4 regions of the Pseudomonas retamae genome follow, and region 1 is predicted to be linked to each of the others. Evidence: predicted binding sites of a transcription regulator. Region 1 holds the regulator's gene; each other region holds the start of a gene.
The links. Region 1 encodes FliA, which starts transcription of late flagellar genes. Its sites were predicted from a motif close to CTAAAGTTTNNNNNNNNNNNGCCGNTAA; they were not measured.

Region 1 (7,239 bases):
TAGTCGCGACGCACTTGAACCAGATTCTCTACAAGCACTCCAGCGAGCTGATCGGCCACGAGGAAGTCCAGCAACTCATGCAATTGCTGGCCAAGAGCTCGCCGAAACTGGCGGAAGAGCTGGTGCCGGGCGTGGTTTCGCTGTCGCAGTTGCTCAAAGTGCTGCAAGCGTTGCTCGCCGAACACGTGCCGGTGCGCGATATCCGCAGCATCGCCGAAGCCATCGCCAACAACGCCGCCAAGAGTCAAGATACCGCCGCGTTGGTGGCTGCCGTGCGGGTCGGCGTATCCCGTGCAATCGTCCAAAGCATTGTAGGCACTGAGTCCGAGCTGCCTGTGATCACATTGGAACCAAGGTTGGAACAGATATTGCTCAATAGTCTGCAGAAGGCAGGACAAGGCTCGGAAGAGGGCGTTCTGCTGGAGCCAAGCATGGCCGAGAAGCTGCAACGTTCGTTGATCGAAGCGGCGCAGCGTCAGGAAATGCAAGGTCAGCCGGTGATCCTGTTGGTTGCCGGCCCGATCCGCGCGATGCTCTCGCGCTTTGGCCGCCTCGCCGTCCCCGGACTGCATGTGCTGGCCTACCAGGAAATACCGGACAACAAGCAAGTGACCATCGTTGCGACAGTAGGGCCCAACGGCTGAGGTAGTGGTTTATGCAAGTTAAGCGTTTTTTCGCCGCCGATATGCGTCAGGCCATGAAGCTGGTTCGCGATGAGCTGGGCGCTGATGCCGCCATCATCGGTAACCGCCGCATTGCCGGCGGCGTCGAGTTGACGGCGGCTCTGGATTACAAATTGTCGGCGCTGGCGCCACGGGTTCCGAACATGGAACTCGAGGACGAGCTGCGCAAGACCCAGTCGCGCATCGTCACCGCTCAGGCCGAATTGAGCCTGCGTGGCGAAGCCGACGGCAACACCAATCAGCAGTTGTTCGCCGGGCTGCCGTTGACGGCCGGCCTGCCGCTGACCGCTGCCGAACCGTTGACCGAGCCGACCTACGCCGCGCCGGCGCGTCCGGCCGCAGCGCCTGCGCAGGCCTCGGCGGGCGTCGATCCGCGTGCGCTGGATTCGATGCGTTTTGAATTGAACAGCCTGCGTGAGCTGATGGAAGTCCAGCTCGGCACGCTGGCCTGGAATCAGCTGCAGGGCAGCCGCCCGGCGCAAGCCAATCTGTATCGCCGTTTGCAGCGCATTGGCCTGTCCGGCCCGCTGTCGCGCGATCTGCTGTCGATGATCACTGACATCGAAGAGCCGCGTCAGGCCTGGCGCATGTTGCTCGCGCATCTGGCGCGGATGATTGCCGTGCCGGAAGTCGAGCCGCTGGAAGAGGGCGGTGTCATCGCCATGGTTGGCCCGGCCGGCATGGGCAAGACCACCACGCTGGCCAAGCTGGCGGCGCGTTATGTGCTCAAGTACGGCGCGCAGAATGTCGCGCTGGTGAGCATGGACAGCTTCCGCATCGGTGCGCAGGAACAACTCAAGACTCTGGGGCGCATCCTCAATGTGCCGGTGACCCACGTCGATCCGGGCCAGTCGCTGGTGCAGGCGCTCGATCCGCTGCTGCGCAAGCGCGTGGTGCTGATCGATACCGCCGGTCTGCAGGCCAGCGATCCGGCGTTGCGCATGCAGCTGGAAAGCCTGGCCGGGCGTGGCATTCGCTCAAAAAATTATCTGGTCCTGGCAACCACCAGCCAGAAACAGGTTCTAACCGCCGCTTATCATAGTTACAAGCGTTGCGGGCTGGCCGGCTGCATTCTGACTAAACTGGATGAAACAGCCAGTCTTGGTGAAGTGTTGAGCCTGGCGATCAGTCATGAATTGCCGGTCGCGTACCTGACCGATGGCCCACGGATTCCGGATGATCTGCATCTGCCGCGCCGTCATCAACTGGTCAGCCGCGCCGTCAGCGTGCAAATGCAGGAAGAACCCAGCGAAGAAGCCATGGCTGACATGTTCGCTGATATCTATCACAGCCCGACCAAGCAGGTTGGCTGAGGTAATCATGAACAGTTTTTGTACCTACATCGATGGTCTGCCACGCATTGTTCCGATCCGGAACGCGCAGCCAGTAATGTGGCCTCCGTCTATGCAAGACAAGGTAAAGAAATAACATGGGCAGCATGCATCCCGTACAGGTGATCGCGGTGACCGGCGGCAAAGGTGGCGTCGGCAAGACTAACGTGTCAGTGAACTTGTCGCTGGCGCTGGCAGAGCTTGGCCGTCGGGTCATGCTGCTGGACGCCGACCTCGGTCTGGCGAACGTCGACGTTCTGCTGGGGCTGACCCCCAAACGCACGCTGGCCGACGTCATCGAAGGCCGGTGCGAATTGCGCGACGTGCTGTTGCAGGGCCCGGGCGGGATTCGCATCGTGCCGGCGGCGTCCGGCACGCAGAGCATGGTCCACCTGAGCCCGGCGCAGCACGCCGGCCTGATTCAGGCGTTCAGCGACATCGGCGACAATCTCGACGTGCTGGTGATCGACACCGCTGCGGGCATTGGTGACTCGGTAGTCAGTTTCGTCCGCGCGGCGCAGGAAGTGTTGCTGGTGGTGTGTGACGAGCCGACCTCGATCACCGACGCCTACGCACTGATCAAACTGCTCAACCGCGACTACGGCATGAACCGCTTCCGCGTCCTCGCCAACATGGCGCAGAGCCCGCAGGAAGGCCGCAACCTGTTCGCCAAGTTGACCAAGGTCACGGACCGTTTCCTTGACGTCGCCCTACAATACGTAGGCGCCGTCCCGTATGACGAAAGCGTGCGCAAGGCCGTGCAGAAACAACGCGCCGTCTACGAAGCCTTTCCACGCTCCAAATGCGCCCTGGCCTTCAAGGCCATCGCGCAGAAGGTCGACACCTGGCCGTTGCCGGCCAACCCGCGCGGCCATCTGGAGTTTTTCGTCGAGCGTCTCGTGCAGCAAACCGCAGGGCCTGTGATATGACCGCCAGTGGCATGAATCTTTACAAGAAGTCGGCGCGTGACGCGCAGTACGAATTGATCGAGCGTTACGCGCCACTGGTCAAGCGCATTGCCTATCACTTGCTGGCACGGTTGCCGGCCAGTGTGCAGGTCGAAGACCTGATCCAGGCCGGGATGATCGGCCTGCTCGAAGTGTCGACCAAATACGACGCCAGCAAAGGCGCCAGTTTCGAAACGTACGCGGGCATTCGAATCCGCGGCGCGATGCTTGACGAAGTACGCAAAGGGGACTGGGCGCCACGCTCGGTCCACCGCAATACCCGGATGGTCAGCGACGCAATTCGCTCGATTGAAGCTAAAACCGGCCGTGACGCTAAAGATCACGAGGTTGCGGCCGAACTCCAATTGAGTCTCGACGATTATTACGGGATTCTGAATGACACTTTGGGCAGCCGCCTGTTCAGTTTCGACGACCTTTTGCAGGACGGCGAACACGAAGGGCTGCACGAGGATGGCGCCAGTGCTCATATGGAGCCGTCACGCGATCTGGAAGATGAACGCTTCCAGACGGCGCTGGCGGACGCGATTGCCAATTTGCCGGAGCGTGAGCGACTGGTGTTGGCGCTGTACTACGACGAAGAACTGAACCTCAAGGAAATCGGTGAAGTCCTTGGCGTCAGTGAATCGCGGGTCAGCCAGTTACACAGCCAGTGCGCGGCCCGTTTGCGGGGGCGTTTGGGGGAGTGGCGAGCGCGCTGAAGGCAGTGTGGGGACACTGCGAAACGAGGCTGGTGCGGTGGTAAGCGGCGCCGGTCTCGATCCGTTGTGCTCCAGACAAACTTTAAGTGCTGCGCCGATTGATTGAAGTGGCGCGTCCAGGTGCTGGGCGCGTTTAAGACTGCTTGGAGGTCGAATTGAACAAAGACATGAAAATCCTCATCGTTGATGACTTCTCAACGATGCGGCGGATCATCAAGAACCTGCTGCGCGATCTTGGGTTCACCAATACCGTCGAGGCCGACGATGGCGTAACCGCCATTCCGGTCCTCAACAGCGGCAGCATCGACTTTCTGGTAACGGACTGGAACATGCCGGGCATGACCGGTATCGACCTGCTGCGCCACGTGCGCGCCGATGAAAAACTCAAGCACCTGCCGGTGCTGATGGTGACCGCTGAAGCCAAGCGCGAGCAGATCATCGAAGCCGCTCAGGCCGGTGTGAACGGCTACGTGGTCAAACCTTTCACGGCTCAGGCGTTGAAAGACAAAATCGAGAAGATTTTCGAACGCATCGGCTGAGAACGCGCGGGGGAGCTATGGAGCATAACGAATCTTCACAGGGCGATTTTGAATCGACCCTGAAAAAACACGCGGTCGAACTGGTCGAAAGCCTTGAAAAAGGCAGGTTCGGCGACGCGGTGCAACTGATCCATGAGCTCAATCAGACCCGTGACCGTGGCCTGTATCAGGAAGTGGGCAAGCTCACGCGTGAACTGCACAGTGCGATCGTCAATTTCCAGATCGATCCGCACATGCCGCAGGCCGAGGAAGTGTCACAAATCACCGACGCCACCGAACGCCTGGGCTATGTGGTCAAGCTGACGGAAGCCGCGGCCAACCGCACCATGGATCTGGTGGAAAGCGCCACGCCGGTGGTCAACAGTCTGGCTGATGAAGCCCAGACGTTGAGCGCCGATTGGGGTCGCTTCATGCGTCGCGAGGTCGGGGCTGAAGAGTTCCGCGAGCTGGCGCGCCGGGTCGACGGTTTTCTGTCACGCAGCAGCACGGACAACCGTGCGGTGTCGAGCAATCTCAACGACATCCTGCTGGCCCAGGATTACCAGGACCTCACCGGTCAGGTGATCAAGCGCGTGACCCAACTGGTCACCGAAGTCGAAAGCAATCTGCTCAAACTCGTGCTCATGGCCAGTCAGGTCGACCGCTTTGCGGGCATCGAACATGACCGTGCCGCGATGCTTGCGGAAAAAGATCCACAAAAACATCTCTCGCAGGGTGAAGGTCCGCAGATTCATGCCGATAAACGAGAAGACGTTGTGTCCGGTCAGGACGATGTGGACGATTTGTTATCCAGCCTTGGATTCTAAGAATTTCTGAATTCGGGTTTTTTGGGTTTTTAGACCTGTAGGAGCACCCCATTAATGAGCTTCGGCGCCGATGAAGAGATCCTTCAGGATTTCCTGGTTGAGGCCGGCGAGATTCTTGAGCAACTGTCCGAACAACTGGTCGAGCTGGAAAGCCGCCCGGATGACGCAGATCTGCTCAATGCAATTTTTCGCGGTTTCCACACTGTAAAAGGGGGCGCCGGCTTCCTTCAGCTCAATGAGCTGGTGGAGTGCTGTCACATCGCCGAAAACGTGTTCGACATCCTCCGTAAGGGTGAGCGTCGCGTTGATGCCGAACTGATGGACGTCGTGCTCGAGGCACTGGACGCGGTGAACAGCATGTTCAGCGAAGTCCGCGAGCGTGCGCCAATCACCGCCGCCACGCCGGAGCTGCTGGCCGCGCTGGCGCGTCTGGCCGAGCCGCAAACCGCTGACGAAGCCCCGGCTTCGCCAGTGGCCGAGATGATCGAAGAACTGGTCGTCGAAGGCGACGCATCCGGCGACATCACCGATAACGAATTCGAGCAGTTGCTGGACTCGCTGAACGCCGTCAAGGCCGAAGCCGAAGCCCCGGCCGCTGCGGCCCCTGCGCCAGCCGCCGAGGTGCCGGCCAGCGATGAAATCACTGACGCCGAGTTCGAGTCGTTGCTCGATCAGCTGCACGGCAAAGGCCAGTTCGCCGTTGACGCAGTCGCACCGACCGCCGCAGCGCCCGCCGCACCGGCCAAGGGCGACAGCTCCGACATCACCGACGATGAATTCGAAGCGCTGCTTGATCAGTTGCACGGCAAGGGCAACTTTGCTGTCGATGCGCTGGAATCGGCAATCGCCTCGGCACCTGCAGCCGCCGCCCCGGCAGCCGCCGCAGCCGGCAGCGACCTGATCAGCGATCACGAATTCGAATCGCTGCTCGACGAATTGCACGGCAAAGGCAAGTTTGACGCCGGCGCTGCCACTGCTGGCTCCGCATCAAGCGTGGCCATGCCGGCCGCCAAGGCTCCGGCTGCTGCCGCTGCTGCTGCGCCAAAAGCCGCGCCTAAGCCTGAACCAAAAGCCGAAACGCCAAAACCAGCCGCCGCTGCTGCACCGGCCCCGGCCCGTGCGCCTGCCTCGCCACCGCCTGAAAAACCGGCGAGCGAAGCCGAGACCACCGTGCGCGTCGACACCGCGCGGCTCGACGAGATCATGAACATGGTCGGCGAGCTGGTGCTGGTGCGTAACCGTCTGGTGCGTCTGGGCCTCAACAGCGGCGACGAAGCCATGTCCAAGGCCGTGTCGAACCTCGACGTGGTCACCGCTGACCTGCAGACCGCCGTGATGAAAACGCGGATGCAGCCGATCAAGAAGGTCTTCGGGCGCTTCCCGCGTCTGGTTCGCGACCTCGCTCGTCAGCTCAAGAAAGAGATCAACCTGGAACTGGTGGGTGAAGAAACCGACCTCGACAAAAACCTTGTCGAGGCCCTGGCCGACCCGCTGGTCCACTTGGTGCGCAACGCCGTCGACCACGGCATCGAGTCGCCGGAAGAACGCGAAGCCTCAGGCAAGGCCCGTGGCGGTCGTGTGGTGCTGGCGGCCGAGCAGGAAGGCGACCATATCCTGCTGTCGATTTCCGACGACGGCAAAGGCATGGACCCGAACGTGCTGCGTGCAATCGCGGTAAAACGCGGGGTGATGGACAAGGACGCGGCCGATCGCCTGAGCGATACCGAGTGCTACAACCTGATTTTCGCCCCGGGGTTCTCGACCAAGACCGAGATCTCCGACGTGTCCGGCCGCGGTGTCGGCATGGACGTGGTGAAGACCAAGATTTCCCAGCTCAACGGTTCGATCAACATCTACTCGACCAAGGGCCAGGGCTCGAAGATCGTCATCAAGGTGCCGCTGACCCTGGCGATCATGCCGACGCTGATGGTCATGCTGGGCAACCAGGCGTTTGCGTTCCCGCTGGTCAACGTCAACGAGATCTTCCACCTCGACCTGTCGACCACCAACGTCGTCGATGGTCAGGAAGTGGTGATCGTGCGCGACAAGGCGCTGCCATTGTTCTACCTCAAGCGCTGGCTGGTCAGCTCCGCCGCTCACGAAGAGCAGCGTGAAGGCCATGTGGTGATCCTTTCGGTGGGCACCCAGCGGATCGGCTTCGTCGTCGATCAACTGGTCGGTCAGGAAGAAGTGGTCATCAAGCCATTGGGCAAA
Region 2 (7,239 bases), on a different contig from region 1:
CCCTCGAGGGCGGCGACCTTGGCCCTGAACAACACGGCCTGGTGATCGCGCACTTTGGCGTGCAGGTCGAAGTCGAGGCTGTCGATGGCGAACTGGCGGGGCAGGTATTTCGCTGCCACTTGCGCGCCAACCTGCCGGCGCTGGTAACCGGCGACAAAGTCGTCTGGCGCGCCGGCAACCAGGGCATCGGCGTGATCGTTGCGCAATTGCCGCGCACCACCGAGCTGTGCCGTCCGGACAGCCGTGGCCAGCTCAAACCGGTCGCAGCCAACGTCGACATGATCGTCATCGTCTTCGCCCCGCTGCCCGAGCCGCATGCCAACCTGATCGACCGCTATCTGGTCGCTGCCGAACACGCCGGCATCAGCCCTCTCCTGCTGCTGAACAAATTCGACCTGATCGACGAGCAGAACGCCCCGGCGCTCAACGCACTGCTGGCGGTGTATCGCACGCTGGGCTACCCGGTGCTGGAAGTCTCGGCGCACCACGGCGATGGCATGGAACAGCTGCAGAAACAGCTCGACGGGCGCATCAGCGTATTCGTCGGCCAGTCCGGCGTCGGCAAGTCATCGCTGGTCAACAGTTTGCTGCCCGAGGTGGAAACCCGGGTCGGGCCGTTGTCCGAGTTGTCCGGCCAGGGCACGCACACCACCACCACCGCACGACTGTTCCACTTCCCCGGCGGCGGCGAACTGATCGACTCGCCGGGTATTCGCGAATTCGGCCTCGGTCACGTCAGCCGTGCCGACGTCGAAGCGGGTTTCATCGAGTTCGATGATTTGCTCGGCACTTGCCGTTTCCGCGACTGCAAGCACGACCGCGAACCGGGCTGTGCGCTGCTCAAGGCACTGGAAGACGGACGCATCCAGCAGCAACGGATGAACAGCTACCGCTCGATCATCGCCAGCCTGCCTGAAAACGGCTATTAAACAACCATGTCGGCAGCCCTTCGCGCAGGGTTGCCGGCTGTCGGTTCTCGCCTGATTTCTTCAAGCATTTTTAAACGTCGGAGCTTTCCGTAAGACTTTCGCACGCCTGCTTGAAGGACATTTCTGTTTTGCCGCTCAGACCTTGTGAGCGCGTTCCAGAAGCCTACATTCGGTTCCTCTTTCGCCTCTTGCGATCTCCGAGGAACGTCATGCAAACCTATCATCTGTTCATCAGTCATTCGTGGAGCTACGCCCACGCCCACGACAATCTGGTGCGCCTGCTCAATGCGAAACCGGGGTTCACCTACAAGAACTTTTCGGTGCCAACGCACAATCCGATTCTTGATGCCCGCACCGACCAGGAGCTTGAACAAGCCATCGAAAACAAGATTCGCCCCTGTTCGGCGGTGCTGATCATGGCCGGCATGTACTCGACGTACAGCAAGTGGATCAACAAGGAAATCGAGATCGCCAAACGCATGGGCAAGGTGATCATTGCGATCAAACCGTTCGGCGCCGAGCGCATCTCGACCGTGGTGCGCAACGCGGCACACGCCGAATGTGCGTGGAACACCAACAGCATCGTCAGTGCGATTCGTCTGCATACGGCGGTGTGAGCATGCGCAAGGAACTGTTTATCGGCATCAATGATTACGCGAATATTTGCGGATTGAGCGGCTGTTGCAACGACGCCATGGCCATGGCCTCGGTGCTCAAGAGCAACGCCAATGGCGACCCCAACTTCAAGAATGTCGTGCTGACCTCCGCCGAGGATCATCTGAGCCGCGAACGACTCGAGGACCAGATCCGCGAGCTGTTTTCCGGCGACTGCAATGTTGCCCTGCTGTATTTCGCCGGACACGGCGGCTTTGACGTCGACACTGACGAAGGCATGTTGATCCCGCAGGATTACCGCAACGCCAAAGACGGCATTCGCATCAGCGACATTCTCAACTGGGCGACCAAAGCCACGCGCATCAAAAACAAAGTGATCATCCTCGACTGCTGCCAGAGCGGCTCGGCCGGCGAAGTGCGCGCCTTGCGCAGCGAAAGCAGTGCCATCGGCGAAGGCCTGACCATTTTGACTGCCTGCAAGAAAGAGCAGCCGGCCATGGAGGGCGCCCAGCACGGCGTCTTTACCGGTCTGCTGCTGCAAGCGTTGCACGGCGGTGCGGCGAACATCCTCGGCAAGATCACCCCCGGCAGCCTGTATTCCTTCGTCGACAATGCGCTCGACGCCTGGGAGCAGCGCCCGGTATTCAAGACCAACGTTTCGCAGTTCATTGCCCTGCGCGAGGTCTCGCCGCTGATTCCCAAGGAAATCCTGCGCAAGTTGCCGGACTGGTTCGCCGAAGCCGAGTCGGTGTTCGCGCTCGACCCCAGCTACGAACCCACCGAAGCGACGTTTGTGGCCGAGCATGGCGAGATCTTCGCCCAGTTGCAGAAGTGCAACCGCCACAGCCTGATCGAACCGGTCGACGCCGAACACATGTACTACGCCGCCCTTCACTCCACTGGCTGCCGCCTGACGGCCCTCGGCGCCTATTACCGCGAACTCGCGATCAAAGGACATTTCTGATGCCCGTATTCATCAGCTACCGCCACATGGACCGCGCCCACGCGATCGCCATCAATACCCGCCTGACCCAGGCGAAAATCAAGACTTACCTCGACGTGCTTGATCCGGAATCGCAGACCACCGACGACATCACCGGGGTGATCACGCGCAACATTACCGAGTGCACGCATTTGCTGGCGGTAGTTTCGGAGAAGACGGCGTTGTCGTGGTGGGTGCCGTTCGAGATTGGCGAAGCGACCATCAGCAATCGCCGCATCTGTTCGTTCAAGACCGGCCCGGCGGAGCTGCCACTTTATCTGGATAAATGGCCGAAGCTGAGCACCAACAGTGATCTGGATTTTTTCATCGACGCCTATCGGGATGAAGTCTTGAGCAAACGCTCAATGGCGCTGGATTCGATCAATGAGTCGATCAAGGGCAGCTACAAGCGCAATGCCGAGTTCTTTCATGAACAGCTGAAAACCCGGATTCGGCGCGGGTTCTAGACCATTGTCATGCCTGAGAGCCCCTCACCCTAGCCCTCCCCCGGAGGGAGAGGGCTAGGGTGAGGTGTCTTGCGCTGTTCGCCGACCTTAAAGATCGCAGCGATCATGGATTCAGCAGAGCACGATCAGGTCGACGTTGAGCTCCAGCATCCCCCGATCGGCTCCCTCTCCCTCGGGAGAGGGCTGGGGTGAGGGGCTGCGACCTTCGCGGCACAGTAATCCTCAAGCCGAAAACCAGGCAAAAAAAACCGACATCACTGTCGGCTTTTTTATCCATCACTGCTTCGGCGCTGGCGCCGCCCCACCCGGCTCAGCCGGCTTCGGCGCGGCATCATCAAACAGATTCAACCGCTCACGCAGCTCATGCGCAGGCACCGGTTGCTGGTCCGCCGGCAGTGCATTCGGATCAGCAGGCGTTGCCGGCGCAGCCCCGTTCTGACTCTGATCCGCTGGCTTGGCGGCATCGGCGCCCTGTGCACCCTCGATGGCTGCCTGGGCCTTCTTGGTCAGCACGACGATATCGATGCGGCGGTTGACCGGGTTGAACGGGTTCTCGCGGTCGAACAGCGCCGACGAGGCATAACCGACCACCCGCGCCACTTGCGCATCCGGGTAGCTGCCAGCGACCAAGGCACGCCGGGCGGCGTTGGCGCGGTTGGCCGACAGTTCCCAGTTGCCGAAGTCGCCGGTGCCGATGTACGGCTTGGCGTCGGTGTGGCCGCTGATGCTGATCTTGTTCGGCACCGCTTTGATGGTGTCGGCCATGGCCAGCAGGATGTCTTCGAAGTACGGCTTCAGGCGTGCGGAACCTGAGTCGAACATCGGCCGGTTCTCGGCGTCCATGATCTGGATGCGCAAGCCGTTCGGCGTAATCTCGAAGAGGATCTGGTCTTTGAACTTCTGCAGCTGCGGGTTCTCGTCGACCTTGTTCTGCAGTTCTTGCAGCAACAGCTCCAGACGCTCCTTCTCGACCTGTTCGGCCATGCCTTCAACCTGCTCAGTGTCGACCGTGACCTTATCGGGCTGCGGCTGCGACTTCACTTCCGGGTTGAGGGTATTTTCCGGCGCCAGGGTCGGCGTACCGCCCAGATCGATGATGTACGGCGTACCACTTTCGGAGAAACCGACCGGGTCCTTGAAATAACCGGCGATGGCGATTTTCTGTTCCGGCGTAGCCGTGGACAGCAGCCACAACACCAGAAAGAACGCCATCATCGCCGTGGCGAAGTCGGCGAAGGCGATTTTCCACGCCCCACCGTGGTGCCCGCCGGCAATGCGCTTGACGCGCTTGACTATGATCGGCTGATTATTTTCCATGACTTATCGACCGCGAACCGCTTGTTCCAGCTCGGCGAAGCTCGGACGGTGCGCCGGGTACAGAACCTTGCGCCCGAACTCAACGGCCAGCGACGGCGGCATGCCGGATGCGGAGGCCACCAGCGAGGCCTTGATGGCTTCGTAGACGTTGAGTTCTTCCTTGGCATCGTGAGCCAGCGAGTGCGCCAGCGGGCCGAAGAAACCGTACGCCGCGAGAATACCGAAGAACGTACCGACCAGTGCCGCACCGACGTGCAGACCGATCGACGCCTGGTCGCCTTCGCCCAGCGAGGCCATGGTCACCACGATACCGAGTACCGCCGCGACGATACCGAAACCGGGCATGCCATCGGCGATGCCGTTGACCGCGTGCGACGGGTGCTCGAGGTCTTCCTTCAGGCTGTACAGTTCCATGTCGAACAGGCCTTCGAGCTCGTGCGGAGCCATGTTGCCGGAGGACATGATGCGCAGGTAATCACAGACGAACGCGGTCATGCGTTCATCCTTGAGCACCGCTGGGTACTTGGCGAAGATCGGGCTCGCGGCGGCGTCTTCGATGTCGCCTTCAATCGCCATCATGCCTTCGCGGCGGCTCTTGTTGAGGATCTCGTAGATCAGCCCGAGCACTTCCAGGTAGAAGGTGTGGGTAAAACGCGAACCGAACATGCTCAGGGATTTCTTGAGCACGTGCATGGTCATGTAGCCGGGGTTTGCCTGGAGGAACGCGCCCAGTGCTGCACCGCCGATGATCATCACCTCGAAGGGCTGGATCAGGGCGGCAATCTTGCCGTGGGAGAGCACGTATCCGCCGAGCACGCTCGCGAATACGACGATGATGCCGATAATTTTAGCCATAGGTAGAAGGTACTTGTTTAAGTCGGGTTCAAGGTCATATTCGGAAGTTAAAAAATCTCTTCTTCTACTTATCGGCAAAACTGCGCCAGACTATAGCCAGTTCAGGCGAAAAGCCAATTTAGCCCATGCCGGGCGCGTCTACAGTCAGTGAAGATTCCGTCCAGACATGGCTAATGAAACGAACGTCCCACACGCAAAACCGACCACTCTCGACGGCTGGGTAAAGCTGCTCGACAGCGTCCGCCTGCCCGTCCCGCAAGCCGCTCACGACAAAGTCTGCCGGGCAATCCGCGACAATCGCAGCTCGCTGCGCGACATCGCCGATCTGATGCAGGACAGCCCGGCGCTGGCCTTGAGCATCCTGCGTGAGGCGAATCGTCACACCCACGGCACGATGGCCACGCCGGCGGAAAATCTCGAGGTCGCCATCAACCGCCTTGGCCTCGCTCGAACCGAAGAACTGCTCGCACGCCTGCCCGCCGAACCGCAGATGCAGATCCCCAAGGCTCTACGCCAGTTGCAGTTGATCAGCCAGCACGCGACGCAACAGGCCAACGGTTTTTTTGCCAGTCGCCTGGCGCGGCTGTGGCAGGACATTCATTGGGGCAGCCTGCTGTTTCTGTCACCGCTGTGGCCGCTAGCGCTGACCTTTCCGCAACTGCTTGAGGAATGGGAGCTGCGGGTGATCCACAAACGCGAACCGGCGCATCTCGTTGAGAAGCAATTGTTTGGCGTGCGCCTGCTGAAAATTGCCGATGCGCTGGTTGAGGCCTGGCATCTGCCGATCTGGGTCCAGCAAGGCTATAAATTGCTGCTCAACGAACAGCGTGAACTGGTGAAGGTGTTGCGTATCGCCCGCGATAGCGAACATCCGCTGCGTCAGCAAAACCGCCTCGACGATGACCCGACCCTGCGCCGCTGGCTCAATCAGCCGGCCAACACCGTGCTGCTGGCCAACGGGTTGGCACTGTCGGCGCATCAGGCCTGGGACAGTCCGCACAGTGAGCGCTGGCAGTACCTGACCAGCCTTTATCTACAGATCCCGATGGACGAAGTGCAGCAACAGCTGCACCAGCAAGCGGCGAACAGCGCGCGCCAGCACGCCATGCCGGACTTGTGGCACCCGGCGGTTGGGCTGCTGTGGCCGTGGGGCACGCGACGCTTGCCGGCGGGAATGTTGCCTGCGGCGGCGCCATCATCCGATGACCTCAGCGAATGGCGTCGGCAATGCGCCGAGCTGCTCGCCGAACCGAGCCGCTTCACCAACGCCATGAGCCTGACCGTCGCCGCGCGCGATGCGCTGGTGGCCAGCGGCATGCGCCGGGTGATGATTCTGATGGCCGACCGCACGCACTCGACGCTGCGCGTGCATCAGACCGCCGGCCTGCCGAAGGAAGCCGGCGCGCTGAGCTTCGTCGTCAGTCAAAGCAAAGTGCTGCAACGCTTGCTGTCGCAACAGGCGCAGGTGCGCATCACCCCGGAAAACAACGCGCAATTTTCCGCGCTGTTGCCAGCGAGCCTGCGCACGCTGTTCCGTGGCGAACATTTATTCCTGCGCTCGCTGGTCAACAACGGCCGGGTGATCATGATCGTGGTTGCCGACCAAGGCGGTGGGCCGTTCGCCGATATCACCGTGCAGGCCTTCGGCAAGACCGCACAATGCATCGAAAAAGCCCTGCACAGCTTTAGCAGCCGTGGCCGATGAGCCTGCGCTACAATCCTCCCCTTTGTGCTCTGGAGACCTCACATGTCTGACTTCTCTGGCTTGCCGCTCGTCATCGAGCCGAGCGATCTGCTGCCGCGCCTGGAGTCCCCGGAACTGATTCTGGTGGACCTGACCAGCCCTGCCCGGTATGCCGAAGGTCACTTGCCCGGCGCACGTTTTGTCGACCCGAAACGCACCCAGCTCGGCCAACCACCGGCACCGGGCCTGTTGCCAGCGCAAGCCGATCTGCAGGCGTTGTTCGGTGAGCTGGGGCATCGCCCGGATGCGGTCTACGTGGTCTATGACGACGAGGGCGGCGGCTGGGCCGGACGGTTCATCTGGCTGCTCGATGTGATCGGCCACAATAAA
Region 3 (7,239 bases), on a different contig from region 1:
GCGAAAAGCGGCCAAACATCTGAAAAACGGCGGCGAACTGCGCTTGGTCGCGAACAGCTTCCTGAAGTATCAGCCGTTGATCGAAGAGCATCTGGGCGTCTGTGCAATCAAGGCCGAAGGCAATGGTTTCCGGATCTATCGGGCCAAGCGCGGCTGAAACCGCTTTGCAAAAAGTCGCTTGCCCAAACGGATTAGCCTAGGCAGAATCCGCTCCGTCCTAGGGGAGTAGTCTCCCACGAGCGCCAAGCTCGTCCGGCATACGTCAACATACTTGATCCTCAGATCATGGCGTATGCGACCCAAGCGTCCGCACCAGACGGATCGCAGGGTTTGACAAGACCTATGACACGCACACCTTACCCGGGGCGGGAAGGCTGTACGTGTCATAGCCGTGTCGACCCGCCCCTTAGGAAATCCCTGATGCTGGACTCGTTACTCGTTCCCACCGCAATCGTTGCCTTGGCCGAAATCGGCGACAAGACGCAACTGCTCGCGCTGATTCTGGCCGCTCGCTTCCGCAAACCCTGGCCGATCATCGCCGGGATTGTCGCCGCGACCCTGGCTAACCACGCGGCAGCCGGTGCGGTCGGCGCCTGGTTCGGCAGTTTCTTCTCCGACAGCGTTCTGCACTGGATTCTCGCCGCCAGCTTCGCCGCCACAGCCCTGTGGACGCTGGTGCCGGACAAGCTCGATGACGACGAAGCCAGCACCGCGCGAAAGTTCGGCCCGTTCCTGACCACGTTGATTGCGTTCTTCCTTGCCGAAATCGGCGACAAGACCCAGATCGCCACAGTGATGCTCGCCGCGCAGTATCCGGAATTGTGGCTGGTGATCATCGGCACCACCGTGGGCATGCTGATTGCCAACGTGCCGGTGGTATTGGCGGGTAATTTCGCGGCGGACAAGTTACCACTGACCTTGATCCGTCGCCTCGCGGCTTCGGCGTTTTTCATTCTGGCAATTGTCGCGGTGTACAAGGCGATGCAGAGCAGCGGCTGGGTTTAACCCTGAGAGAAGGATCGTTCCCACGCTCTGCGTGGGAATGCAGCCGGGGACGCTCTGCGTCCCATTGGAACGCGGAGCGTCCCTTGATGCATTCCCACGCGGAGCGTGGGAACGATCACCGTCAAGCTGATCAGGATTTGGGGGCTTTTTCGTAGAGCGGCATGACTTTCGGAATCGCCGCCTGCAACGAGGCAATCCGGCTGGTCGAGGCCGGGTGGGTGCTCATGAATTCCGGCGGCGAACCTTCCGAAGCCTTGCTCATCTTGTCCCACAGGGTAATCGCCGCATTCGGGTTGTAGCCGGCGCGGGCGGCCAGTTCCAGACCGATCAGGTCGGCTTCGTTTTCATTGGCGCGACTGTTGGGCAGGGTCATGCCGTAGTTGGCCACGGTGTCGGCCAGGGCCAGGCTGTCCTGACCGAGACCGAACAACGCACCGGCGCCCTGCTTGGCCATCTCGATGCCATAAGCCTTGGACATCGCTTCGCGACCGTGCTCGCGCAAGGCGTGGGCGATTTCATGCCCCATGACCGCAGCGATTTCATCGTCGGTCAGCTTCAGGCTGTCGATCAGCCCGGTGTAGAAAATGATCTTGCCGCCAGGACCGCAGTTGGCGTTGAGTTCGTCGCTCTTGATCAGATTGACCTCCCACTGCCACTGCGCCGCATCCGGACGGAAATTCGGCGCCTGGGCGATCAAGCGGTTGGCAATCGCCTGCACTCGCTTGGCCTCGGGGCTGGTCTTGTCCAGCACACCTTTGCTGGACGCCTCGCCAACAGTTTTCTGATACGACTGGGCATACATCTGGTCGACCTCTTGCGAGGACAGCATGCTGAACATGTACTGCTTGCGCTCCACCCCGACGGCGCCGCCGCTGGTGGTGTTGACCGACTGACAACCGGCCAGCAACAGCGCTGCGCTCAGTGCACTAACAACCAATGTCTTGTTCATTGAAAAGCTCCCTGAAAACCTGTGGCGTATCCTAGGCGGGTAATTGTATAGACGCCAGATACAACGGACATGTAGCAGTGGCTTCTCAGACATTTCCCGCATTGAAAAAAATCCCGGCGACCGCCAGCCACACAACTACTGCGTCACGCAGCAGCCGATTTACGACATGTCAGACCGATTCCGACCAGCGCCACTCATGGCCCCGCAGCAGCCGCCGATAAAACTTTCGCAGATATTCTCTTGCCTGCGGAGCTCCCATGAAGTTCAAGTCGATCCAGTTTTCCGTCGCCGCCCTGGCCGGCGCCATTGTCCTCAGCGTGGTCGCGGCGCTGGTGCTGTATGCGCTGTTTGCCGGCGCGCGCACTCAGGCAATGGTGCAACAACGCACCCAGGCGCAGTTCGAGCAGGTCATCGAGCAGCGCCTGACCGCGCTGGCGCAAACCCAGGTCAGCCAGATCCAGCGGGAACTCGAAGCACCGCTGCTGATTGCCGGCGGCCTGGTGCGCGTCAACGCGCTGCTCGGTACGCCGGGCGCCGATGGCCAGCCGCGCCTGAGCGTCAGCCGCGAGCAACTGATCAGCCTGATCAAAGAGAACGTCGAAAAGAACCCGAAGATTCTCGGCACGTACATTGGCTGGGAAAAGAATGCGCTCGATCACAATGACGCGGCCTACGTCGGTACCAGCGTGGTCGGCATCGACGCAAGCAACGGGCGCTTTCTGCCGTGGTGGTTCCGCAACGAGGACGGCACCCTCGGCCTCGACAAACTGGTCGACGTCGATGACCAGAAAACCCTGTCGACCGGCGTGCGCGCCAGCGAGTACTACCTGTGCTCAAAGGAAAACAAGAAACCCTGCGTGATTGATCCGGCGCCGTACAAGGTCGGCGACAAGGTCGTCATGCTCGCCTCGTTTATCGAACCGATCATGCTCAACGGCGCTTTCCAGGGCATCGTCGGCGCCGATCTGTCGGTGAACTTCATTCAGGAAATGCTGCTGGGTGCCAACCAGAAACTCTACAGCGGAGCCGGCGAAATGGCCCTGGTCGGTGGCAATGGCCGGATCGTGGCTTATACCAAGGACCCGAGCAAATTCGGCGAGAAGGTCAGCGACATTCTCGATGCCGAACAGTCCGCCAACATGGCCAACCTCAAGCGCGGCGAAGTGACTTACTCCGTTAACAAGGAAAAGGGCCGGATCGAGTTGTACCTGCCGTTCGGCATCGGTCAGACCGACGCACGCTGGACGCTGATGCTGCAACTGCCACTCAACGCGGTGATGGCCGATCTGCAAGCGCTGCAGGCCGACCTCGATGCCCAGCGTAAATCCGACACCTTCGGCATGGCCATGGTCGGTTTGCTGATCGCCGGCCTCGGCTTGCTGGTGATCTGGCTGGTCGGCCATGGCATCGCCCGGCCACTCAAGCAGATGGTCGCCATGCTCAATGACATCGCCCAGGGCGAAGGCGATCTGACTCGCCGCCTGAGCAGTGACCGCAGCGATGAACTTGGCTCGATTGCCAAGGGCTTCAATACCTTCCTCGCCAAACTGCAAGCGATGATCACCCAAGTGGTGACCTCGGTGCAGAGCGTCAGCGATTCTTCGGAACACACCGCCGACATCGCCATTCGCACCAATATCGGCATCCAGAAACAAATGGCCGAAATCGATCAGGTCGCCACGGCCGTGCAGGAGATGACCGCCACTGCGCAAGACGTGGCGCGCAATGCCACCCAGGCGGCGCAAGCCGCGAGCCATGCCGATCAGGCGGCTACTCAGGGCATGCAGATCGTGCGCGACACCTCGAACTCGATCGGTGTGCTCGCCAAGGAAATCGGCAAAGCGGTCGACGTGGTGCAAAACCTGGCCAAGGACAGCGAGAACATCAACGCGATCCTTACAGCGATTCGCGGGATTGCCGAGCAGACCAACCTGCTGGCATTGAACGCGGCAATCGAAGCGGCGCGCGCCGGCGAGCAGGGTCGCGGCTTTGCGGTGGTGGCGGACGAAGTGCGCAATCTGGCGCAGAAAACCCAGCAAGCCACCGAAGAAATCCAGTCCATGATTCAGCAACTGCAACAAGGCACCCGCGATGTGGTGCGGGTCATGGAAGACAGTCAGAACCGCACCGACGAAAGCGTGCAACACGCCGCGAAAGCCGCCGAGGCGCTGGAGACGATTACTCATGCCGTGTCGGTTATCAACGACATGAACACGCAGATCGCCAGCGCGGCGGAAGAACAGAGTGCGGTGGCCGATGACATCAATCGCAACGTGATCAATATCGGTCAGGTGGCCAACGAAGTGGCGGGCGGCGCGGATGAATCGAGTTCGGCGAGTGCAGGGTTGACCAAACTGGCGGAGCAGCAGCGGCGGTTGATCAATCAGTTCAAGGTCTGATCTGGAGGCCTCATTCGCGAGCAGGCTCGCTCCCACAGGGGAATGCATACCAACTGTGGGAGCGAGCCTGCTCGCGAAGACGCCGGCACAGACAACTCATTAACCCGGGGTCAAACACTCCGGCCCATTCAGCTTCGGATCATTCACCAGATTCGCCAACACCCGCTCGCGCAGCGCCGCCGGCTCACTGGCGAGCAAGCCCTGCAACACATGCAGCGGTGTTTCCGGATCAAGCCATGCCGCCTGCCCCGCCTCATCGAGAATCAACGGTCGGCGCTGGCTGGCCGCCGGCTGGGTGATGACAGCGGTGCTCAGCCAGACCTGTTCCTGCACCGGATACGCCTCCCAGATCGCCGCAAAAAACAGCGATGAGCCCTCCCCCGGCGTCAGCCAGAACGGACGCTTGCGCTGGGTCCCGCGCCATTCGTAAAAACCGTTGGCCGGCAGCAGGCAGCGACGCAAGCGCAGTGCTTCGCGGAACATCGGTTGCTCGGCCACGGTTTCCGCTCGCGCATGGGCGGGGGTCTTCGACAAGTCAGTCAGCCACCGCGGCGTCAGCCCCCAACGCGCGCGGGCCAGCGTGCGCGCACCGTCTGCATCGGCGCGCAGCATCAGCACTGAATCATTGGGGGAAATGTTCCACTGCGCCTGCTGATCGGCGGGAAAACCTGGCAAGGCCGCGAAGTCGCGGTTCCAGCGAAACAGGGCATAACGTCCACACATGGGGCAACACGACTCTTGAATAAAACCGACGCCAGCCTAACAGACCAGCGTACCGGGGTAGCTTTCCGGTTCATCGCCGGGCAGCGGCAGCGCGGCATTGTACGCGGTGATCAGCTCGCGGGCGTATTCGGCCTGATCGTTATCCACCGACAACCACAACAGCCCGAAAATCGGCAGTTCGCCCGTGCCACCGAGCAGATCGCGGCCAATCAGGTGTGCCTCGATGCCTTCGCTGGCAAGCATGCCCTTGAGCATTTCGCCTTCCATCAGGCTGGCCGGTTCGTAGATTCGCTGCATACGCGCCCCTTATTCGTTTTCGTTGAAGACTTCCAAGTGCCATTCATCTTCATGCACCTGCAAAACAAAGGTGATCGGCCGGCAGCACACCTGACAGTCTTCTATGTAAGTCTGATCGCCAGCGGACAGATCCAGCGTCGTTTCGACTTCTTCACCGCAATACGGACATTCGTACACTGCATCTTCCAGCATCGCGGTCTCCCAAGTGACTTGTGCGTATAATCGCCGGTCTATTTGCAGGGCTATTGGTGTCTGGCTATTTTTTCAGACCGTGCCCCGCGGGTTTTCGATCAAACCCTTTACTTACCCTAGCCGTTTCCAACAAGAGAGCATGATGGGCGAATTCGATGCCATCCGACCTTACGACGACAGCGAAGTACCCGTGGTACTGGCAAGACTGCTCGGCGACAAGGCGTTTCTAGATATCCTCACCCACTTCCGCTTCCCGCGCTTTGCCGGTGCCTTCGGCTGGATGCTCAAACCTCTTATAGCGCATCGGCTGCGTCGTGAGTTCGCCGACGTGGTTTCGGTGGCGACCTTGCAGGACAAGATCGAGTCTTACGTCGATCACACCATCGAGCGTGCCACTGACGGCGTGACCTACACCGGGGTCGAGCAATTCAAATCCGGCAGCGCCTATCTGTTCATCGCCAACCACCGCGACATCGTCATGGACCCGGCCTTCGTCAACTACGCCGTGTACCACGCTGGCCTGCCGACACCGCGCATCGCGATTGGCGACAACCTGCTGCAGAAGCCCTTCGTCAGCGACCTGATGCGTTTGAACAAGAGTTTCATCGTGCATCGCTCGATCACCGGTCGACGCGAGAAAATGGCCGCGTATCAGTTGCTGTCGGCGTACATCAACCACTCGATTCGCAACGATTGCGCGTCGATCTGGATTGCTCAGGCGGAAGGCCGGGCGAAGGACGGCGACGACCGCACTGAGTCGGCGATCCTCAAGATGTTCCACATGAGCCGCAAGGACGAGCCGTTCGGCGAAGTGATTCGCTCGCTCAATGTGACGCCGGTGTCGATCAGCTATGAATACGACCCGTGCGATCAGGCCAAGGCCCGCGAGTTGTACATCCGCGCCACCACCGGCACCTATTGCAAGGCGCCGGGCGAGGATGACGTGAGCATTGCCAAGGGCATCACCGGCTACAAGGGCCGCGTGCACATCAACTTCGCCGCGCCGATCACCGAGGTCTACGAAGACACCAAGCAGTTGGCGACCGAGATGGACAAGCAGATCCTCGGCGGTTACCGCTTGTTCCCGGTGCATTACCTGGCGTATGCGCAGTGGGCCGATGCCGACCCGCAATTGAATGTACCGAAGGCTGCCGAGGTGTTCCCGGCCGACGAACTGGCCAAGGCCGAGGAAGAATGGCAGAGCCGGCTGGACGCCTGCCCCGCCGAGCATCGCCCGTATCTGGTGCTGCAATACGCGACGCCGGTGCGCAATCAGTACAGGGTCAAGGCTGGCCTGCCGCTGTAAGCAGTCTGAGCCAGACACAAAAACGGCGCCTGCGGGCGCCGTTTTTCATGCCTGAGCGATTCAGAAGCGCGTGCTGATCCACGACACCAGCAAGGCCAGGCCCAGGCAGGCAAAACCGAAACGATAGAAAAAACGGTTCATGCGCAAGGTCGCCCAATCGAGCAGCGGCTCGGCATTCGGCTGCGCCTGACGCTGGGCGGCAATGCTGGCCTGTGCGCGTTGTTCGCGGCGACGGGTGGCATGCAGCAGCCAGCTGCCGGGAAACGCCAGCAGCAGCGCCAGCAGATTGATCAATTTGGCGGGATGGGCGGTAAACAGTGTCATCAAGTGCAGCGACATCACAGACCTCAATCTAGACCGGTATGGCA
Region 4 (7,239 bases), on a different contig from region 1:
GACGATGGGCCGAAATGCCTGCCGGCCAATGCCGACGAGGCACTGCTGCTGCAGATCTGGGCCGAGTTGCTGGAGCTGCCGGACAGCGATATTTCCACCGACGAAAGCTTCTTCAATCTGGGCGGCCATTCGATCCTGTTGTCGCGAATGTTGCTGCGTTTGCGTGAAGAATTCGGCCGTAGCATTTCGATCAATCGCTTCATCGAACAGCCGACCATCGCCAAGCTCGCAACCTTGGTGCGCGGCACCGATGACAGCGCCGTGCTCAGCGCCCAGGCCATGGCCGATGCCGAGCGCATGCTGGATATCCAGACGTTGCCGATCAGCCGCATGGGCGACGTGCACAAGGTCATCGTCACCGGCGCCAACAGTTTTGTCGGCGTGCATATTGTCGAGGCGCTGCTCGGTTGGGGCGCCAGCGAAGTCGCCTGTCTGGTGCGTGACGGTGGCGGGCAAACGGCCGCGCAGCGCTTTGCCGAGTCACTGCGGGAAAACCGCCTGGAGCATCTGGATCTGAGTCGCGTGCGGGTCTATGCGGCGGACATCACCCGGCCGCAATTGGGCCTGAGCGAAGAAGATTATCAGCGCCTCGATCGCGAGTTCGGCGCGCTGGTGCACAACGCTGCCAACGTCAACCATGTGCTCGATTACGAGTCGCTGGCCGCGGACAACGTCGAGCCGATCTTCGCCCTGCTGCGCCTGTGCGAAGGGCAGAGCAAAAAGGTCTTCAACTTCGTCTCGACATTGTCGGCATCCAGCAACGTCGATGACGCAGGCCGCGTGCTGGAATTGCCGGCCGCGACGACGCCACCGATCTACATCCGCAACGGCTACAACCTGTCGAAGTGGGTTGGCGAGCGCATTCTCGAACGGGCTCGCGAGCGTGGCGTGCGGGTCAATGTGTATCGCCCCGGCAACATCAGTTTCAACAGCCTGAGCGGCGTCTGCCAGCCGCACAAGAACCGTTTGATGCTGATGCTCAAAGGCTCGATCCAGCTCGGTCAGGTGCCGGCCTTCGCGCTGAACTTCGATCTGATGCCGGTGGACTTCCTCGCTCGCTTCATCGCCTTCCATGCCAGCCGTTATTCGCCTGACCGTGCGGTGTTCAACCTGCACAACCCCGAGCCGCTGAGCTGGGACGCCTACGTCGCTTCATTCCGCGAGACCGGCAGCGAGTTTTCGCTAGTCAGCGTCGCCGACTGGCAACAGCAATTGAGCCGGGTCGACGCCGACAACGCGCTGTTCGGCGTGCTCGGTTTTTACCTCAACGGCTTTGAAGAAGACATCGGCGACATCTCCCTGATCGGTCACGCCAACGCTGAAGCCGGCGTGCAGCAGATGGGCGCGCATTACCCGCAAAAATCCCCGGCGCTGCTGCGTCGCGGCTGCGATTACCTGAAACAGATCAACTTCATCTGACGCCACAAAAAAGGAGCAACACCATGAGCAATCTGCAACCGGACACCCTGATCAAAAACCCGCATGGCTGCCACGTCATGTCTTCGGTACACGTGCCGGCGGACGCCGCGCAGGTCTGGGCGATAGTCGGCAATTTTGGCGCTTTCGAGCGTTTCATTCCGGCGCTGTCGCACATCGAAATGACCGGCGAGGGCGTGTCCTCGCTGCGCAAGAAAATCTTCAAGGACGGCAATGTGGTAGTCGAGCAGCTCAACTCCCGCGATGAGCAGGCGCGGAGCATGACCTGGACGACGATTTACAACACCTTGGGCGTGGCTAACCTGTGGGCGGCGATGAATGTCGAGGCGCTGGGCGAAGGGCAATCCCGCGCAACCTGGACGATCATTGCCGAACCGGCCTCGGGCGGGGAGGAAGCGTTGCCGGGGTTCAGGGATTTTGTGCAGGGGTTTGCCGATGATGCGATGGGGAATGTGCTGAAGCTGTTTGTTTAAGGCTTTGGATTTGCGGCGATTGTCAGACCGCTTTCGCGAGCAGGCTCGCTCCCACAGGGAAATGCATTCCAATGTGGGAGCGAGCCTGCTCGCGATGAACGATAACGCGGTCTGATTTGAGGTCAGATCTTGAAGCTATCGACCAGTTGCTTCAGGCGGTTGGCCTGCTGCGACAACGCATCACAATCCTTCAACGTCTCGTTGAGGTTGGCCACGCTCTGCTGGTTCAACAGGTTGATCTGGTTGACGTCGACGTTGAGGGTTTCCACCACGGCCGTCTGCTCCTCCGTGGCCGCGGCCACCGACTGGTTCATGCCGTCGATTTCGCCGATGCGCTGGGTCACGCTGACCAGACGCAGACCGGCCTGATTGGCCACCTCGACGCTTTGCTCGCTGGACGCCTGACTAGCGTTCATCGTGGTCACCGCTTCACGCGAGCCGACCTGCAGCGAGGTGATCATCTTGTGGATTTCTTCCGCCGACTCCTGAGTGCGATGGGCAAGGTTACGCACCTCGTCCGCCACGACCGCAAAACCACGCCCGGCCTCACCGGCACGCGCCGCTTCGATCGCCGCGTTGAGCGCCAGCAGGTTGGTCTGCTGCGAGATGCCTTTGATCACATCGAGAATGTGGCCGATGTTATCGGTGCTCGCGTTGAGGGTTTCGATCTGCGTGCACGACAGACTGATCTTCTGCGACAGCTCGGTCATCGCCTGAATCGTCTGCTCGACTACCTGACGCCCGTCGTCGGCCTGCTCGCTGGCGCCACTGGCGTGTTGCGAAGCATCGGCAGCGTTGCGGGCGATCTCCTGGGTCGCGGCACCCAGTTGGTTGATCGCCGCCGCGACGCTGTTGGTGCGCGCGCTTTGTTCGTCAGAGCCTACGATCGATGCGTTCGACGACGCCATGACCCGTTGCGACAGGTCGTGCACGTGGCGGGTCGCCGAAGACACTTCGGATATCGACGCGTGAATCCGTTCAACGAACTGGTTGAAGGCACTGCCCAGTTCGCCGAACTCGTCTTTGCTTTCTACCGACAGACGACGAGTCAGATCGCCTTCACCCTGAGCGATGTCCTGCATCGCGCGGCCCATGGTGGTCAGCGGTCGCATCAAGACGTTGATCAACAGGCTCAACAGCAAAGCAATGGCAGCCACGGCGACAAACATCGCGATCAGCGCCGAGGTGCGGAATTGGCTGAGCGCCGCGTAGGCTTTGTCGTGATCGATCGACAGACCGATGTACCACTGCGCGTTCGGCAGGTCGTTGACCGGGGTGAACGACAGAATCCGCTCCTCGCCGTTGAGCACGACGTTCTGGTTGCCCTTCTCGATGCGCACGCTGGTGTTCGGGTAAATGTCTTTCAGGTTTTTCATGACCTGATCCTTGTCCGGACTGACGATCACCTGACCGTCAGCACTGACCAGGAACGCATGGCCGAGGCCACCGAAGTCCACCGAGTTGATGATTTTCACCAGGGTTTCCAGGCTCAGGTCGCCACCGACCACGCCGAGCAATTCACCGTTCTTTTTCACTGGCATGGCAATGGTCACTACCAGCCCGCCAACCGCGGCCATGTACGGCGGGGTCAGCATGGTCTTGTCTGCGACCACCGCTTGCTTGTACCAAGGGCGCTGACGCGGATCGTAGCCGTCCGGCATCTTCGCGTCCGGGCGTTGGGTGAACACACCGTTGGCCTGGCCAACATAGGTGAACTGGAAATTCGAAGTGAACGCCGGTTGATCGACCAGCCCCGGCAGATCGGCGTCCTTACCCTGATGCGCGACGTTCTGCGCGAGGTTTTCCAGCACCAGAATCCGCCCGCTCATCCAGTTCTGCACGCTGCTGGCGGTCAGGTCACCGGCCTGCTGAACGGAAGACTGAAGGTTCTGGCGAATGGTGCTTCGCTGCAGATAGTCGTTGTAGAGCGTGAACAGCGCGAACGCCAGGACCACGACGCCCGAGGCGGCCAGCAGAATTTTGTGGCTGAACTTTAGATTCATTTCATGGGACTTCTTATGCCAAAAGTGGGGATGCGTTCCGGATGCAACATTCCATGTACAGCGCAGGCAGCGTTCTTCCGGCCGCTCTACTTTGGTGCACGCATGTCTCACCAGTCTGTCGGCACGCGAGGGAGAAATCTTAGGGTTGCGTTGGAAATGGATCGCGTTTCTGTCGGATTCCCGCCGAACGGCGGGCCAGAGCGGCTGAGGGAAGATTTTTCCGCGCGTTGCGTGAGCAGCGGTTGCAAATTCTGCGACCCTTGAAGACAATGCGACTAATTATCATTTGTGACGTCCAGGCTGTCGCGTTCATGTCCTCCCCCGAGTTTGCGGTACAGACGCTTTATCGTTGTCACCACGGCTGGCTCAACACCTGGTTGCGCATGCGGCTGGGCAACGCAGCGGATGCGGCGGATCTGGCACAGGACACTTTCGTTCGTCTGCTGCAGCGCAGCGAACGCCTGGAGCTCAAAGCCCCTCGCGCATTCCTGCGCACCATCGCCCGTGGCTTGGTGATCGATCATTGGCGCCGCGAAGAAATCGAGCGGGCTTACCTGGAAACCATTGCCCATTTGCCCGAAGCTGAAACGCCAGGCAGCGAAGCCCGCGCCCTGATCGTCGAACTGCTCGAAAGCATCGCGCGCATGCTTGAAGGATTGAAACCGAAGGTGCGCCAGGCCTTTCTGCTGGCGCAGTGCGAAGGTCTGACCCACAAGCAGATCGCCGAGCAGCTGGGGCTGTCGTTGCGCTCGGTGGAACGCTACGTCGCCGAGGCGCTATATCACTGTTACGTCTTGCGGTACGCGCACTGATGTCGCTGGACAACGCTGCACTTGGCCGCCGCGCCGAGCCGCCACCGCAAGTGGTCAAACAAGCCATTCACTGGCTGCTGCGCCTGCGCAACAACCACGGCAATTCGCGCCTGAACCGCCAGTGCGAACAATGGCGGGCCGAACATCATCAACACGAACTGGCCTGGCAGCGTGTGCAGTCGTTGCACGCCGAACTGAGCAGCAACCTGCGTGCGGTGCCCGGCGCACAAGTGGCATTCAACACCCTGGAAAACAGTGCGCAAGGTCTCGGCCGGCGGCAGGCCTTGAAGTTGCTCTCAGGCGCATTGCTGATGGGTTCCGCCGCGTGGCTGGCCAAGGACAGCGGCGCCTGGCAGCAGTGGAGCGCCGATTACGCCACCGCAACGGGTGAGCAGCGCGGTTTTCAATTACCCGATGGCACGCGCATCGAACTCAACACCGCCAGCGCGGTGGATCTGCGTTACACGGCGCAGCAGCGGCTGATCAAACTCACTCGCGGCGAGATCATCGTCAGTTGTGGCGGCTCCGACGAAGGCGCGCCGTTCGATCGCCCGCTGCGCGTGCAAAGTCGTCACGGCATGTACGCGCCCATTGGCGCCCGCTTCATCCTGCGTGAGGACGACGATTGCAGCCGGCTTACTGTCACCAGCGGCCGCGTTGCCATTGTTTCCGGTGGCCATTCGATCGAAGCCTTCGCCGGCCAGAGCTACCGCATCGACCACCTGCAGATCCGTCCGGTGACGGCACCGGATATGGACGCCGGCGCGTGGGTCGATGGTTTGATCGTCACGCGCAATATGCGCCTCGGTGATTTTCTCAATGAAGTCGGGCGCTACCGTCATGGCGTGCTCAATTGTGCAGCGCAGATTGCCGATCTACGCCTGTCCGGGGTGTTCCGGCTGGAGGACACGGACAAGCTGTTGGCGGTGCTGCCGCAGACGCTGCCGGTGCAATTGCGTTACCGGACACGCTGGTGGGTGAGCGTGGAACGTGCGGTGTGAAATTTTTTGGCGGGTTTTCGCAAGGGCTTCGGCTTAGTCAGTAAGCACTTCAATCCAAGCGTTTGCGACTTCCTACGGAAACCTACAATGACTGTCCGCGCCCACTGTAAGAACTCTCTGAATTTCACCGTTGAATCGAGTCTGCTGCGGCACGCTGTTCGCGCCGCGCTGTTTTCTACTGCGCTGAGTATCGGTGTATTGCCCGGCCTGAGCCTCGCCGCTGACGTCACTGCCGGCGCGGTCAGCCCACGCTATGACATCGCTGCGGGGCCGCTGGACGAGGCATTGAATCAGTTTGCCCGTCAGGCGGGCATCACCCTGTCCATGACCCCGCAGCAGACTCAGGGGCGGCAGTCACCGGGGGTACGGGGCGAATATTCCACTGATCAGGCGCTGAGCCATTTGCTCGGCGGCTCGGGTCTGGAAGCGGTCAGCCAGGATGGCAGCCGCTACATTCTTCGCCCGCTCGCCGAGAGCGAAGCGCTGGCCCTGCCGACCACCGACATCAAAGGCTTCGCCCTTGGCAACGCATTGGGCAGCACGGCGGGCTACAACGCCACGCACAGCCAGATCGCCACCAAAACCAGTACCGCGTTGCTCGAGACTTCGCAAAGCGTGTCTGTGGTCACGCGCGAGCAAATGGATGACCAGGGCTCGCAGACCGTCTCTCAGGCCATGCGCTACGCCCCGGGCGTGCTGACCAATCCGTATGGAGCGACCCATCGTTACGACTATGTGGCGATGCGCGGTTTCAACGATGGCTCGGTGGACAACATTTATCTCGACGGCCTCAAGTCAATGGGTGATAGCGGTACTTACAGCACCCTGCAAGTCGATCCATATTTCCTCGAGCGAGTGGATATTCTCAAGGGCCCGTCTTCAGTGCTGTATGGCCGCAGTTCACCCGGCGGGCTGGTGGCGCTGACCAGCAAGAAACCGCTGTACGAGGCCTACCATCAGGTACAGGCGACGGTGGGTAATCAGGGGCAGCGCGGGTTCGGTTTTGACTTCAGCGGCCCGGTCGATGACGACAAGCGCATTGCCTATCGTCTGACCGGTTTAACGGATCGCTCTGACACGCAATTCGACCACAACAAGGAAAAGCGCTACGCCTTGGCGCCAACCCTCAGCATCGACTTCAGCGAAGACACCTCGCTGACACTGCAGGCTTATCTGCAACACGATCCGGATGGCGGCTACCACGGCGGCGTGCCAGCCAGTGGCACGATCCATCAGCGCAACGGCCAGCGTATCTCGACGGGTTTCTTTGAAGGTGAGCCGGGCATCGATGGTTACTCGCGTGACCAGCAATCCTTCGGATATCAGTTCGAGCATCGCTTCAACGATGTTTTCACCGCACGGCAGAACTTCCGCTACCTCGATTCCAAAGTAAACATGGATCAGGTCTACGCCTATGGCTGGACCTCGCCGACCAGTAACGAGCTGAACCGCTATTACACCGGTGGCGATGAGCGCCTGCATGCGTTCATCGTCGACAATATGCTTCAGGCCG

Region 2: motA (flagellar motor stator protein MotA) is a predicted target of FliA. The motif match lies at 5,234-5,261, and genes of this name have one in related genera.
Region 3: ACGSLL_RS28255 (methyl-accepting chemotaxis protein) is a predicted target of FliA. The motif match lies at 2,148-2,175, and genes of this name have one in related genera.
Region 4: ACGSLL_RS27970 (methyl-accepting chemotaxis protein) is a predicted target of FliA. The motif match lies at 4,029-4,056, and genes of this name have one in related genera.

The regions. Positions count from the first base shown of each region.
Region 1 covers NZ_JBIEIL010000011.1:203,048-210,286, reverse strand. The annotation lists gene flhA (flagellar biosynthesis protein FlhA) at 1-644, shown strand, start outside; gene flhF (flagellar biosynthesis protein FlhF) at 656-1,996, shown strand; gene fleN (flagellar synthesis regulator FleN) at 2,113-2,943, shown strand; gene fliA (RNA polymerase sigma factor FliA) at 2,940-3,680, shown strand; gene ACGSLL_RS21590 (chemotaxis response regulator CheY) at 3,848-4,219, shown strand; gene ACGSLL_RS21585 (protein phosphatase CheZ) at 4,237-5,025, shown strand; gene ACGSLL_RS21580 (chemotaxis protein CheA) at 5,080-7,239, shown strand, end outside.
Region 2 covers NZ_JBIEIL010000004.1:227,113-234,351, forward strand. The annotation lists gene rsgA (small ribosomal subunit biogenesis GTPase RsgA) at 1-929, shown strand, start outside; gene ACGSLL_RS09845 (TIR domain-containing protein) at 1,139-1,546, shown strand; gene ACGSLL_RS09850 (caspase family protein) at 1,549-2,508, shown strand; gene ACGSLL_RS09855 (toll/interleukin-1 receptor domain-containing protein) at 2,508-2,993, shown strand; gene motB (flagellar motor protein MotB) at 3,270-4,310, opposite strand; gene motA (flagellar motor stator protein MotA) at 4,314-5,165, opposite strand; gene ACGSLL_RS09870 (HDOD domain-containing protein) at 5,332-6,870, shown strand; gene rhdA (thiosulfate sulfurtransferase) at 6,913-7,239, shown strand, end outside.
Region 3 covers NZ_JBIEIL010000006.1:285,214-292,452, forward strand. The annotation lists gene ACGSLL_RS14645 (methyltransferase) at 1-157, shown strand, start outside; yybP-ykoY riboswitch at 208-332, shown strand; gene ACGSLL_RS14650 (TMEM165/GDT1 family protein) at 421-1,005, shown strand; gene ACGSLL_RS14655 (M48 family metallopeptidase) at 1,136-1,954, opposite strand; gene ACGSLL_RS28255 (methyl-accepting chemotaxis protein) at 2,212-4,353, shown strand; gene ACGSLL_RS14670 (SOS response-associated peptidase) at 4,453-5,076, opposite strand; gene ACGSLL_RS14675 (putative signal transducing protein) at 5,113-5,373, opposite strand; gene ACGSLL_RS14680 (CPXCG motif-containing cysteine-rich protein) at 5,383-5,565, opposite strand; gene ACGSLL_RS14685 (1-acyl-sn-glycerol-3-phosphate acyltransferase) at 5,708-6,871, shown strand; gene ACGSLL_RS14690 (hypothetical protein) at 6,932-7,210, opposite strand.
Region 4 covers NZ_JBIEIL010000024.1:15,645-22,883, forward strand. The annotation lists gene ACGSLL_RS27960 (amino acid adenylation domain-containing protein) at 1-1,419, shown strand, start outside; gene ACGSLL_RS27965 (SRPBCC family protein) at 1,443-1,910, shown strand; gene ACGSLL_RS27970 (methyl-accepting chemotaxis protein) at 2,033-3,913, opposite strand; gene ACGSLL_RS27975 (sigma-70 family RNA polymerase sigma factor) at 4,225-4,725, shown strand; gene ACGSLL_RS27980 (FecR domain-containing protein) at 4,725-5,726, shown strand; gene ACGSLL_RS27985 (TonB-dependent siderophore receptor) at 5,814-7,239, shown strand, end outside.